Regions from separate parts of the Pseudanabaena sp. Chao 1811 genome, predicted to be linked through region 2. Evidence: riboswitches for the same ligand, from Rfam matches in the RefSeq annotation. Region 2 holds a riboswitch; the other holds the start of a gene.

Region 1 (7,318 bases), 1.2 Mb from region 2:
CTTGAGCAGTGGTGGCATTAAAGAGACTGGGACAAATAGCTGTTGTAGATTGCAATTGAGAAAATTCCAAAAAATATAGATTGCGCCCTCACCCCTAGCCCCTCTCCCATTAAGGGAGAGGGGAACAAGAAAAGCTCTTTCTCCCCCTCTCCCTTAATGGGAGAGGGGGCAGGGGGGTGAGGGTCTTATAAACTTAGCGCCGCTTCAATTTGCGATCGCTCTAGACCTTGACCGATAAATACCAAACGGGTTTGGCGAGATTCATCACTAGCCCATAGGCGATCGTAAGATGTTTCGAGGCGATCGCCTACGCCTTGTAACACCATTCGCATCGGCTTATTCGGGACATTCACAAAGCCCTTAATCCGATAGATCTCTTGATCGGCGATCGCTTGTTTTAGCGATGTGAGTAACTGTGTCGGCTCAAAGGCGCGATCGGTAACGATATTAATCGAATTAATATCATCATCATGCTCATGTTCTTCTTCAGAATCATGATGGCTAGGACGAGTATCAAGATTATCCTCAACCGCCGCATTGAAGCCTAAGAGAATTTCAGAACTAATTTTGCCTTCATCGCAAGCAATGACCTTAACGCCATCCCGCAATTCCTGCTTAAGCCAAGCATGAACTTTGTTCTGAGCTTCAACATCCACCAAATCCGTTTTCGTCAATAAGACCAAATCCGCACAGGCTAACTGATCTTCAAACAATTCTTCAATCGGAGTTTCATGATCGAGATTGGGATCTTCTTGACGCTGAGCATTGATCGCATCCAGATCGCCTACCAATTTGCCACTAGCGACAGCCTCGCAATCAACTACCGCAATCACACCGTCAACCGTCGCGCCATTGCGAATCTCTTGCCAACGGAAGGCTTGGATTAAGGGTTTGGGTAAGGCTAAGCCAGAGGTTTCGATGAGAATGCAATCAATGCGATCGCGTCTTTTTAGAAGTTCCTGCATCGTTGGCAAGAATTCCTCTTGCACCGTGCAGCAAAGACAACCATTGGTCAATTCCACAATATTGGGCGTAACTTCTGTGCCATCTTCATCACACACCCGACAAGAACGCAGCAAGTCGCCATCAATGCCGATCTCGCCAAATTCATTCACCAGTACGGCAATCCGCCGACCTTGGTTATTTTGTAACTGTTCTCGAATGAGGGTAGTTTTACCACTACCCAAAAAACCAGTAATCACAGTTACAGGTATTTTCGCTGCCATAATTCTCTCTAAAAAACTTTAAAATCCCTTGTTGTTAATAAGTCTGATGGCTAAGCGAAGCCGAAGCCATCAGTTATTAATAGAAATTTCAAAAATAGGGGCAAGCCATGAACTGCCCCTACCTTGAAAAATGATTTAACCCTTAGGCACTGGGAGAATCAAAGAAGAAAGACTTGATGCAAAAAATGCAGCACCAATTCCGCAAATTACTAAACCTGCTGATTTGAGGCTAGGCGATACTTGAGAAAAATCACCTTTAAGGACTTTCTGACCGACAAAGAAGGCTGCGCTCGAAATCACTAATTGAATCGTGGTAAAGCCAACTAAATAAGCCACTAAAGCGGTAGTTTGTGCGCCAAAAATTGCTTCACCGTAGGCATAGCCATGAAACAAGCCTGCTACTGCCGACAGAGCCACCATAACTAATAGGTTAGGACTATTCTTCATTGCCATCAAAATCCCAAATAGCAAAATTGATGCGGAAACAATGAGTTCAACTACTGGCAGAGATACACCTAACAGGTGGATTCCCGTGCCGAGCATTGCCGACAAAACAAAAGATAAGGGAATAAAAATACCTTGGGGCTTAAGCGCGGCAAACAAACCAACCGCAACAATAAAGGCAAGGTGATCGACACCAATCACTGGGTGAGCCAAGCCCGACATAAACCCTTCAAAAAAGTTGCTGGGCATCCCGCCACCCATTGCGTGATGTGCTGATGCGGGACTAGCCACTACTAAAAGGCTAAAACCAATGGCGATCGCTAGAGCTTTAGATTGAACTGAAGCGAAAATCTTAGATAAATTCATACTCTGTAACTCGCAGATATGGACAAATTAAACTAGCTCTAGCGGGCATCCTGACTTTGGGAATAGTAATATCGTTTTCCGAAGGAAAACGATATTACTGAGGTATCCTTTACAGTTGCGGTACAGCGTTGGACTTTCACCAAACTTTCCCCATTTGCAATTTTGTATCTTTGAAAAGAATTTTGGGCTAAGAAGCTTAGAATCAAGTCATAGAAACAATTACATCTGTTAACGGCTGTTCCCCGTTAAAACTAGAACAGTCTTTGACTTTACAATAATTTGACTGCCTTGCGAAAAAATACTTAATAGATTTATAAATTGTGTCGATGACCAGTGAAAAATGGCTAAAGATTATTGGTATCGGTGAGGATGGTTTAGGGGGAATAAGCTCATCCGCCCGATCGCTAATCGATCATGCTGAAATATTAGTAGGTGGCGATCGCCATTTAGCGATGTTGCCAGAAGATCAGCGATCTCAAATTGTTTGGGCATCGCCCATTGAGGCAACTATTCAGCAAATCATTAATTTACGTGGTAAATCAGTATGTGTCTTAGCTAGTGGCGATCCCCTTTGGTTTGGCATTGGCACAACTTTATTAAAGAGAATTCCCATTGAGGAAATAGCGATTATTCCCTCACCTTCTACTTTTAGTTTGATTTGTGCGCGATTAGGATGGTCATTGAACGAAGTGGAAACCCTGAGCCTATGCGGTCGTCCTGCTTCACTTTTACAGTCCTATATCTATCCAAATGCTAAACTGCTAATCCTGAGTTCGGGAAAAGAAACACCGCAAATTGTGGCAAATATGCTCTGCAATCGCAATTTTAGCAATAGCAAAATTACGGTCTTAGAACATCTCAACGGAACTAAAGAACAGATTATTTCTACTGTAACTAATCAATTTCAGAGCTTTCCCGAATTTGCTGATCTCAATGCGATCGCCGTGGAATGTATTCCTAATCCTGAAACGAAAATTCTATCGCGGATGGTAGGGCTGCCCGATGATGCTTTTTGTCATGATGGACAGTTAACTAAGCGCGAGGTCAGAGCAATTACCCTATCTACCCTTGCCCCCAATGCTGGCGAATTACTTTGGGATGTTGGGGCTGGTTGCGGTTCCATTGGCATTGAATGGATGCGAAGTCATCCCCGTTGTCAAGCGATCGCCATCGAAAAGTCCCGCACCCATTTCATCGCTGAAAATGCGATCGCTCTCGGTACTCCTAACCTCAAAATTATCGAGGGCAAAGCTCCCGAAGTTTTGCAGGGTTTACCCACCCCTGACGCGATTTTTATCGGTGGTGGTGCGACTGTTCCAGATTTATTTGAGACTTGTTGGGCAAATTTGCGATCGCAGGGACGTTTAGTTGCTAACGTTGTCACGCTTGAGGGAGAGCAAAAACTATTTCAATGGCAACAAAAATATGGCGGCACGCTTACGCAAATCTCGATCAGTCGTGCCGAAGTGATCGGATCTTTTCTAGGATGGAAACCGATGCGTCCTGTTACACAATGGCAAGCAATAAAGCCTTTTTGAAAGTTTTGCAAAGCAAAACTTTCAAAAAATGTATGGCAATAAAAACATTTTTAAAATGGTTTTATTTGAGAGTTTAACCAAGCGATCGCTTCTTCAATACTTGTCACTTTCTCGCCTTCAGGTATTGCAGGACGCTGTACCATCACGATCGGAATTCCTAATTCCCTTGCGGCAATAATCTTGGCATAGGTCGCATCACCGCCACTATTCTTACTAACAATTGCCTCAATCTGGTATTCGCGAAGTAATTCTCGTTCCTGCTCTAAACTAAAAGGACCGCGATCTAGTAATACTTTGCTATTAGGAAGTTCGATATCAGGGGGATCGATGGAACGCATTAAATACCAAGTATCTGGATAGGTCTGCGATCGCTGTAAAAATGGCTCTAACTGTTGTCTTCCTGACGTAATAAATACACGCTTTACCGATTCAGGAATGGCTTTAGCCGCAGACTCCACCGTTTCCACTTCAATCCAATAATCGCCAGATTGCCTTTCCCATTGAGGACGCACAAGCATTAAATGAGGAATATTAGCTAATTGAGCAGCGATCTCTCCATTCACCGTAATTTGTCCAGCACAGGGGTGGGTGGCATCAATTAGATAATCAATAGCATTCTCTCGCAAATGATTGGCTAAGCCCTCCGCACCACCAAATCCACCGATGCGAAATTGTCCAACTAGGGCTAATGGCTTTTTGGTGCGTCCTGCGAGGGAGCTAATGACTTCTATTGTAGGGATATCGACTAGTTTCGCAGCTAATTTAACCGCATCACCTGTACCACCTAAAATCAGGACTTTTTTAATATGTTTCATTCCTCAAAAAACTGTTCTGTATAATTGGAAAGTGGGACAAAGTGCCAATTCCTATCATAGATAAATTACAACAGTTTTCGAGCACAAGAACTACAGGAAAATTTTTAAAAGCTTTGCGAAGCAAAGCTTTTAAAAATTTTCTTGATTCGGGTTTAAGCGCAAAGCGCTGTTATATATTAGCTTCAAGGATTGCTTTATCACGAATGCGACAGGAATCACAGACACCACAGGGAGTTTCTCCACCCTGATAACATGACCATGTCAGATCAATCGGCACACCTAAACGCTTTGCTCGTCGCACAATATCAGTTTTAGAATCCATAACTAAAGGCGCAATCAATTTTGGGGCATGTCCTTCCACACCCACTTTGGAGGAAAGAGCGGCTAGCTTCTGAAATGCTTCCAAATACTCAGGACGGCAATCGGGATAACCTGAATAGTCCACTGCATTAATACCCAAATAGATTGCCTCAGCACTTTTTGACTCAGCTAGAGATAAGGCGATCGCAATAAATACCGTATTGCGTCCGGGTACATAGGTAATCGGGATCTCTCCTGCTTGTACACCTTCAGTTGGGACATTAAGCGTGTCATCGGTTAATGCTGAGCCACCCCACTGTGCCAAATTCACATCGACAACCAAATGTTCAGTAATCTTTAGCGCTGCTGTAACCTGTCTTGCTGCCAACAACTCTCGTTCATGCCTTTGACCGTAACGAAAGGATAAGGCAATCACTTCATAGCCATCAGCGATCGCTTGAGCTGCTGCCGTTGACGAATCAAGACCGCCTGACAATAAAACCACTGCTTTTTTAGTGCTTTTAAGATTTGGAGAACTTGTTGCTTCGGTCATTTTAATTTCCTCAATTACCTTACCGCACACCCAGTAACTTATGAGTTTGGATACTCACTCGCCAGTCTGAATGACTTAGAACATACTGCAACACTAGATCTTTACTACTGGAAGTTTCCCACTCAGACTGTAAATATTTCACCACATTATGTGGGATTCTGGCTGCATTCTTTTCTGCCCAGTCTAAATCTGATTCATCCTTGACTACTACCTTAAGTTCGCTCACCTGTTCATAAATACTTGCATGGGGATGTTTGAACTGCTTCGGTGAAAAAGTTACCCAGTCAAATTTGCCACTGAATGGATGAGAACCTGATGTTTCTAAATGAACTTGCAAACCTTTCGCTTTTAACTGCTGTGTTAACTCTGTTAAATCATGCATCAATGGTTCTCCACCTGTAATGACCACGATCGCAGGATCAGCATTTACAGCTTCTGCAACCAAATCGGCGATCGCAATCTCAGGGTGCTTTTTAACATTCCAAGAGATCTTAGTATCACACCAAGGACAACCTACATCACAACCTGCTAAGCGGATAAAAAAAGCATTTGTCCCCATCCATGTACCTTCTCCTTGAACAGAATGAAAGGTTTCGACAATTGGTAAATGCGTTAGATAATTGATTTTATTCATAGATTATTATGTGGATTACAGAATGATGCACCACAGGCATTCATTACAGAGCATTCATTACAAAACATTTATTAACGTGTATAGCCAGTAATTAAAAAGTCTGTACCAATTTGCTGAAATTGCGGTTGTAGTAGATTAATTGCATCAGTCATCAAATTTAACTCTAGATCATCGATGGGGCTGGGGGCTGTAAAGCCACCGATTAGTTTAGGAGCAACAAAAGCATATATCTTCTGTACCATTTTGGCTTTAATTGCTGCCGCACCTAATCTACCACCACATTCCCACAAAACCTGATTACAGCCACGCTTAGCTAGTTCCTTCATGACTATTGGTGGTGATATATCTTCTAGTTCTAGAATTTCTACATGGTGATCGCTTAGCTTTTGTTGGAGTTGTGGATTTTGATGAGGCAATGTAATCACGAGGGTTTTTTCCATATCAGTAATCTTCCATAAATTCGCTTCTTCAGGAAGATTAAAACTCTTGGTAACGACTACCCGTAAAGGGCAATGCTCACTCAATCCATGCGTCGTTAAGTGGGGATTATCTAACCTGACCGTGTTCCCACCTGTAATGATTGCGTCACAGCCAAGGCGTAAATCATGCACCACGTGCCGCGCTTCCTTCCCTGTAATCCAATAGCTATGTCCTGAAGTTGTCGCAATTTTGCCGTCAAGGGTCATCGCATATTTAAAAATGCCAAAGGGCAAGTTAGTCTTTACACGGTGAAAAAATGCTTCGTTAAGGTCTAAACATTGCTGTTCTAAAATACCTGTCGTCACATTAATGCCCGCCAATCTTAAGCGATCGCAACCACTGCCTGACACCCTAGGGTCAGCATCGATCGCACCAACTACCACATTACCAATTCCTGCTTGAATAATTCCCTCGGAACAGGGAGGAGTACGACCATGATGATTGCAAGGTTCTAAGTTGACATACAAAGTCGCATCACTCAAATCGACTCCCGTTTGTTGGGCTGCTCGAATGGCAAATACTTCTGCATGGGGTTCACCTGTCTTCGGATGAAAGCCCTCACCTAAGATTTCTCCATTTTTAACAATCACACTACCTACCATTGGATTTGGAGCTGTTTGACCTCTAGCTTGTTTCGCTAAATCAATACATCGCTGCATCCAGTACTCATGGGAAGCTAGGATGACTTCATGATCTCTTGCTATCATTTCTAAATTTTGATCCGTTCTAACTTATGGAATGATTGGATGTGTCTGCTTAGACTGGGTATTCGCTGAAGGCAACATAACCGTAAACTTGGTTCCCACATTGACTTCACTTTCCACTGCTATTTTGCCATTATGTGCATCCACAGCTTGCTTAGCGATGTATAACCCCATTCCTAAGCCCTTAACACTGCCAACATTCTCAGCTCTTAAAAAGGGTAAAAACAAACTATTTAAGTACTCATCAGGTATGCCAAT
Region 2 (7,318 bases):
TATATCGACCTTGCCAACAAACCCGATTGGTTTCTCAAAATTTCACCACTGGGCAGGGTTCCTTTGCTTTTAGTCGATGGCGAAGTGTTATTTGAATCAGCAGTAATCTGTGAATATCTCGATGAAATTACCCCAGACTCGTTACATCCACCAGATGCCTTAACCAAAGCCAAACATCGCTCTTGGATCGAGTTTGGTTCAAATCTACTAGCTAAAATTGCAGGATTCTATGCCGCCAAGGATCAAGAAACCTTTGAAGCAAAACGTTTAGATTTAATTGCAAATTTAGAACTACTAGAATCACAACTTAATGCAGTCCCATTTTTTGCTGGTGAAAAGTTTTCGCTGATTGATGCGGTCTATGCACCGATCTTTCGCTATTTCGTCGCCTTCGATCGCTATCAAAATTTTGTTTTTAGCGATCGCACTCCCAAGGTTAATGCATGGCGCGAAGTTCTATTACAAAGACCATCAGTTCAGCAAGCTGTTGCCGAAAATTACTACGAATTACTGGACGAGTTTCTCAAAAAGCGGAATAGCTTTTTAACAGAACTGATTAAATAGAGATTGGGCGCAAACCGCCCAATCTCTATTAGCTAGATTTTTTGCCAAAGCTGGATTTCATAGCAGAGATGCTTATGGAACAAATTAGAAGCTTGAAGCCCTTCTGTAATCAATTTCTTGATTGACTTTCCGAAGAAGTAGCGCAGAACTTTATAAATTGGTGGCACTGCGATCGCGATCAGATTGCCGATGTATGTCATTGTCGAAATCCCAAAGGTTTGGAAGCTCTGTACACAAATATCTAGAGTTGGTGCGATATGTGCGGAAATATCATCAGTCTTGACTAACTTAAATCCAGCATTCTCCATTGATTTATGCAGATCAGCATTAATCAGACAGTTAGAAAACATCCCTTCCTTATATTCAGGATCTTTCCGTAACATATCTGCTAACAGTACATAACTGCCAGATTTTGCCACCACAGCCGAACCATCGGCAATCATTTCTGGTGACATATATTGAGTGCTTTCACTAAATAGAATTAAGTCATAAGTAAGCTGGGAAGAATACTTCGCAGGAGCTTGTACAAATTCTTGGAAGGTATCGACATGGAATAACGCTTTACCATTGGTGCGTTCTAGGAAATTTGCTTGTTGCAGTGGATCGGGGGCTAATCCCTCAACTTGCAAACCCTTCTCAATCATTGCTACAGCATTATCACCATTGCCACAACCAACATCTAAGACGGTATGGATATCGGTTGGGAGAAAAGATAGAAGATGTGTTGCATAGGCTTCTTGAGCGACACGGAGCTTGGTAACAGTCAACTCATCAGTGGGGGAAGGAATAGGTTCCCAATAGCCATAGTGAAGATAGGAAGAACCTGTTAGATCTCGGTAATATTGGAGGGCAGCGTTTTGGTAGCGAATTACATTATTCATAGATTATTTAGTATAGCGGTTTTCTACATCTGCCTGTGCAAATGAATTGCAATCGTGCGATTCTCGTTCTATTTAGTTTGGGTTTCTAGGCAAGGTTGAAATTCTTCCCAACGACGACTGACTTGAACATAACAGTCAGGAGGAAAAATCTTGAGATTTTGAAACAGATTAATTTCGAGATGTTCTTCCATTTTCATCAGCAGAACAATCTCGCGATCGGGGACATAGTTTCCTACTGCTTGCACAAGTACAGAGATTAAATCTTGATCGAGGGAAAAGGCTTGAATCGAGGTAATTAATTCCTGCTCAGCAATGAATTGAGATTTGAATTGTGTTACTTCTAAACTTGCATTACTAGGGGCGATCGCTTGACGATCAATATCACAGACCACAACGCCGCGACCATATTCTAAAAAGCCTTGCCATGCCGTATAGCCAATCATCATGAGATGGTTGTGAATAAAGCTTTTTTGCCAATAGCCAAAATTTCCTTGCCAGTCGCTATCCTTAAGCTTCATTGCCAATCCTCCATGACTGCAAATTCAATTGACAAGGAAGAATGGAAGTTTTTTTCCATTCGCAAAAATATGAACTCATCATCTATGACCTCGTAGATGTAGATTTATGTGTAGTTGCGATTCGGCGGGCATTCTGACTTATTTAGCTACCGCAAAATTTACATTGCTATAGCTAAAAATTACAGTTGCGGGACAGCGTTGGACTTGCACCAAACTTTCCCCATTACTTTTAGTGACTGATCTTCACTAAAACCGAAATCTGAGTTTTGATCATAGCACTAATGGCAGAGGCGGCATTTTGCGCTGACGATGCTATATCTTGCCTGCGATTTGGAGCAATGTAACTTCCCAGACTAGTCGAGGCTGGACATATCGAGCAATTAACTCTCTGGCTTTGTCGAGGTGTTGTAATACTGATTTTGATTTTTGTTGTTCCCAAAAATAGTTTTGTAAATAATCAATTAGCCATAGCTGCAAATCCAACTCTAAATCTTTGGTGATTTGTTTGGCGATCGCCATTGCACTTTTGGCATCTTTAGGAATTTGGCGAACTGAGTTTAATAATTCGATGGGAATACTTTTAAATCTCTCAAAAGAATCGATTGCTTGTCCTGCCGAACCTTGGGCTAGAGCAACCACATCGGGCGGAATATCCGTATGTCCTTCACGGATGAGTACTTCCTGCATTTGTGCTTGATTTAGTCTAGTAAAGGGAATGCGTTGGCAACGGGAAACGAGGGTCGGCAAAATCGAGCCAGCATCTGGCACGATCAAGATAATCGTGGCATAGAGGGGTTCTTCAAGGGTTTTGAGCAGACTATTTGCCGCAGATTCTGCCATGGACTGCGCTTCTTCGATAATTACGACTGAGCGCTGACACTCAAGGGGGGCGCGACTGACAAATTCACTAATTTCTCTGATCTGCTCAATCCGAATCTGGGGCAAGGCACGCCGCTTTAATCCTGCTGCCTCTGCCTCCTTCGCCGTGAGCATTTTGCCCTTATCTAAATAGGTCGGCTCGACCCACAGTAAATCAGGATGGTTCCGATCGCTCAGTCGATTTGCCGATTTGCGATCGCCTAATAAAATTTCGGCAAAAGCTGATGCAGTTTTACTACGCCCCACCCCACTCGCCCCTGCAAATAAATAAGCGGGGGCAATGCGATCGCGTTTGATGGCAGCTTTTAATAAAGTGATTGCTTGCGATTGCCCAACGACGGTATCAAAGGGTGAGATTAATCCTGAGTTGAGAGCATTCACCGCTTAGTCATTCCACAATTCTTGTTGCGATCTCTTAGAGCTATACGACCGAGAACTCAGGCGATCGCGGCGATCCATGGATGTTTCGAGCGCGTTTAAATTACGACGGTGTAACCACCAGCGAATTGCCTCATCGACCGTTTCCGCAGGATTATTTGAGATTTCCAGCAATTCCGTGAATAATTCTGGGGAAATGGCAATTTTATAAATGTCAGATCCAGACCTAGCTTCTAGGAGATCGCTTGTATCTATCGGCATATCTTGGTTAGATTCTTGTGGATCGCTAAAAATTGGCGTATTTAGTTCATTATTACTGCTAATACTGGTTTGCTCAGCTTCTGGGTTATCTTTTGGCGAAAGAACTGCATTAAGCCGATTAGCAGCGATCGCTGCCGATGATAGATTAGGGTTTGAGTTAGGGCTATTGTCGTTGCTCATAGGTGACTTGCCTAGCTTACGCTGACTGATAGTAATGATGATGAACATCATGAGGACAAATCCAAACTGAGATAGTCCAATCATCAAGAGCAGCTTGTTTGGTGTCCAAAATTCATACATAAATTTTTGGGATCAGCTTAATTTAAGCCTTGCTAATAAGTCTTGGTTTTAAGTGGGAGTTAGTCATTCCATTCGCCGCGTGGAGGCACAACAGGATTCATGGTGAGGGGGCGAGAGCGATCAGCCTCCTTGATGGCGCGGCGTTGCAACCATTGACGGATCGCCGTATCGATCGCCTGTTCAGGATCATTAGTCACTTCACCGAGTTCAGCAAGCAAAGCAGGATCGATGTCTACACTTTTTAGTACCTCATTAAATACTGCTTCATTAGCCGCTTGGCTTGATTGCTGGTCGTTCGCGTTATCTTGTGGCATAAGGAGTCTTTAGATTAACTAGCTGAGATTAACTGGCACTATGCAGATTTTACCTAGATTTGTTACCGACTGAATGTGCAGTGCGATCGTATTCTTGCGAAACCCAAAAAAATAAGAATCGTCGTTTCTAAGTAGCTAGACATAATTAAAAAATAGAACTAAAAGCTGTGGCGCACGCTGCGCGTGCGCCACAGCTTTTAGTTCTATTTTTAACGTCAGTTTGGCGAAGGCGGAAAATGGTAAAAATCGCTAGGCGATTTTTACCATTTTCCGCCATTTGCGCGGTGCGAAGCACCGCGCAAATGGCGTTATCGAACTCACGTTATATTTAATTGCGCCCAGCTACTTATATTTCTGAGAAAGGATTGCTTTGTAAGCCTTTCTCGAAAATTGGGATTTTGATGACCAAAAACTCTGTATTCTGGAATAACATCACAGTTTGCTGTAAATCACACGTTAGTATCCATGTCTTCACTTCAGGTCACACGCGGCACTCGCGATATCCTCGCCCCCGAAATTTATTACTGGCAGCAGTTAGAGACAACTGCACGTCAAATTCTGAATCAAGCCGCCTATAACGAGATTCGCACGCCCATTTTTGAAGCTACGGAGCTATTTGCGCGGGGTATCGGTGAAGCTACAGATATTGTCGGCAAAGAGATGTATACCTTTATCGATCGCGGCGATCGCTCTTTGACTTTGCGTCCAGAGGGAACGGCGGGAGTAGCAAGATCCTATATCGAAAATAAATTATTTGCTCAAGGCGGTGTGCAGCGTCTTTGGTATATGGGCGCGATGTTTCGTTATGAACGCCCCCAAGCAGGTCGCCAGCGCCAATTTCACCAGTTAGGGGTAGAAGTATTAGGTAGCGCCGATCCCCGTGCTGATGCCGAAGTAATTGCGATCGCTAGTGATTTTTTGCAAGCTGTGGGTTTAACCGATCTCGTGGTTGATCTCAACTCGGTGGGCAGTGCGGAAGATCGGGTTGCCTATCGTCAGGCATTGGTGGACTATTTCACGCCTTTTGTAGAAGAAATTGATTCCGATTCTCGCGATCGCCTCACGCGCAATCCTTTACGAATTCTCGATAGCAAAGATAAGCGCACTCAAGAAATTTCCCAAGATGCACCGAGCATTCTCGATTATTTAAGCCCTGAATCGCAACAGCATTTTGAGAAAGTCCAAAATCTCTTAACAGATTTGAATATCGCCTATCGCATTAATCCTCGCTTAGTGCGGGGCTTAGACTACTACACCCGTACAGCCTTTGAAATCCAGTCCAATCAACTGGGCGCACAGTCGGCAGTTTGTGGTGGCGGACGCTACGATCGCTTAATTGCGGAACTCGGTGGTGCGGATGTGCCTGCGGTGGGTTGGGCGATCGGCTTAGAGCGTTTGGTCATCCTCATGCAACAGGTTGCGGAACGCAAACAAGCGGCGATCGATTTCTATGTCATTTCGCGAGGCGAACAGGCGGAAGCGAAGTCTCTATCCATTGCTCAAACTCTCCGTAAGGCAGGATTTACAGTGGAACTTGATGTCAGTGGTGCGAAATTTGATAAACAATTCAAACGGGCTAGTAATGCCAATGCTAAAGCTGCCGTTGTCATCGGTGATAGCGAAATCGAAGCAGGACAAGTCCAAATCAAATGGCTAGATTCTGGTGAACAGGAAGCGATCGCGATCGCTGATCTCAGTGACAGTTTTGAGGTGCTGAGACAGAAATTGTAAGTAGTCAAACATAAGTAAACTTAAGGGCATCTCTAAAAAAGGCTAAGAGAGGCAAACATGAAAATCAAGAGCAATTAATTACCTAAATCACAGAGAGTGTAAAGTGAAGTGTGTAAAGTCTGGGATATATACAGAGAGATGATCTAGACACACAATTACCAACACTAAAACTGATGAATATACGCAAAGAATTGCTCGACGAATTGCTGCAAGAATGTAAAACACCACCTGACCTATTCGGAGAAGGAGGAATCCTGAAGCAACTGACGACCGCATTAGTGGAACGAGCATTGGAAGCAGAACTATCCATGCATCTGGGCTACGGAAAACATGAACCAAGACCAGAAGGACAAACTAACAGTCGCAACGGTTATAGTCAGAAAAAAGTCCAAGGGGACTTTGGCGTAGCAGAAATTGCAGTACCGCGAGATCGCAGTGGTGAGTTTGAACCACATCTGGTGAAGAAAGGACAAAGCCGCTTGTCAGGACTAGACGAGAAGATTATTGCCCTATATGCCAGAGGGATGAGTGTCAGGGATATCCAGTCCCAAAGGCTATTTATAGCTCTGCAACAGAGTCGGAGGCGGAGTTTAACCTTGCGTTGTTTGCTGAAAAGTGGGACAAGCAATATCCATCAATCTCCAAGTCTTGGCTTAGTCATTGGGCGAACATTATCCCCTTCTTTACTTTCCCCCCTGAGATTCGTAGGGCGATTTATACCACCAAGGCACTTGAATCGATGAATAGTAGCTTGCGGAAGGTGATTAAATCTCAACAGCTTTTTCCGACCGATGAAGCGGCTTTCAATCTGGTTTATCTTGCCATGCGGAATATCTCGAAGAAGTGGACGATGCCGATTCGCGATTGGAAGCCTGCACTTAATCGCTTTGCCATCCTCTTTGAGGATCGTCTCCATATCTAGCTTCTAGACTTTACACATTTTACTTGACAGTCTCTCTTCTGGTCTAACTCCTAAGCGCCAGTTTTCGACGATCGCTCTAACTGGTGTTCTGGTTCCATCGATAATTGGTTCGCCTGAGAGGATTTCAGGGTTGCGGGTGACATGGCGTGAGATAGTCGCTATTTTCATGTGGTTTTGCTCTCTAAACTGTCATCAGTTTTGCTCTGTGATGTTGCTGATATGTGGAACAGTAATTTCACTTTTTAGGTTTGGCTTCGAGTCCTGCTTTGAAGGCGGTAAGGAAGACTTCAACAAAGTCATTTTTGGCAATTTTTTTGATGGCTTCAAATGCACCTGCTTTAAATGCAGCAACTAGACGATCTTTAAGGGTTGGTTTGTTTTCTGAGAACTTGCACCATTCTGGAAAGGGGTTGCAAAGAGAGTAAAGATGTGAAAAAAAGGGCGTAGTAGTAAATTAAATAACGATTATGGAAAGCATCGTTAAGCACGCCCAAGGTTTAGTGTATAGCCTAATTTGTCTGATGCCAAGTGTGTATCAAAAAGCAAGTCTGAATGCAATATTAGGGCTAT

What was found. A riboswitch is a leader RNA that binds a small molecule or an ion and turns the genes downstream of it on or off. The one in region 2 is predicted to bind cobalamin.
Region 1: another riboswitch for cobalamin. It lies ahead of NMG48_RS01115 (HupE/UreJ family protein); the one in region 2 lies ahead of NMG48_RS06995 (hypothetical protein).

The regions. Positions count from the first base shown of each region.
Region 1 is NZ_CP101416.1:247,135-254,452, reverse strand. It holds gene cobG (precorrin-3B synthase) at 1-55, opposite strand, end outside; gene cobW (cobalamin biosynthesis protein CobW) at 186-1,226, opposite strand; gene NMG48_RS01115 (HupE/UreJ family protein) at 1,362-2,036, opposite strand; cobalamin riboswitch at 2,060-2,243, opposite strand; gene cbiE (precorrin-6y C5,15-methyltransferase (decarboxylating) subunit CbiE) at 2,363-3,574, shown strand; gene NMG48_RS01105 (cobalt-precorrin-6A reductase) at 3,625-4,389, opposite strand; gene queC (7-cyano-7-deazaguanine synthase QueC) at 4,559-5,242, opposite strand; gene NMG48_RS01095 (7-carboxy-7-deazaguanine synthase QueE) at 5,262-5,876, opposite strand; gene ribD (bifunctional diaminohydroxyphosphoribosylaminopyrimidine deaminase/5-amino-6-(5-phosphoribosylamino)uracil reductase RibD) at 5,948-7,063, opposite strand; gene NMG48_RS01085 (hybrid sensor histidine kinase/response regulator) at 7,088-7,318, opposite strand, start outside.
Region 2 is NZ_CP101416.1:1,478,034-1,485,351, forward strand. It holds gene NMG48_RS06985 (glutathione S-transferase family protein) at 1-564, shown strand, start outside; gene NMG48_RS06990 (class I SAM-dependent methyltransferase) at 597-1,445, opposite strand; gene NMG48_RS06995 (hypothetical protein) at 1,514-1,963, opposite strand; cobalamin riboswitch at 2,070-2,235, opposite strand; gene NMG48_RS07000 (DNA polymerase III subunit delta') at 2,276-3,223, opposite strand; gene NMG48_RS07005 (hypothetical protein) at 3,227-3,781, opposite strand; gene NMG48_RS07010 (hypothetical protein) at 3,841-4,095, opposite strand; gene hisS (histidine--tRNA ligase) at 4,561-5,826, shown strand; partial or broken gene NMG48_RS21790 (transposase) at 6,000-6,377, shown strand; partial or broken gene NMG48_RS21795 (transposase) at 6,377-6,748, shown strand; partial or broken gene NMG48_RS07025 (DUF433 domain-containing protein) at 6,782-6,916, opposite strand; gene NMG48_RS07030 (hypothetical protein) at 7,216-7,318, shown strand, end outside.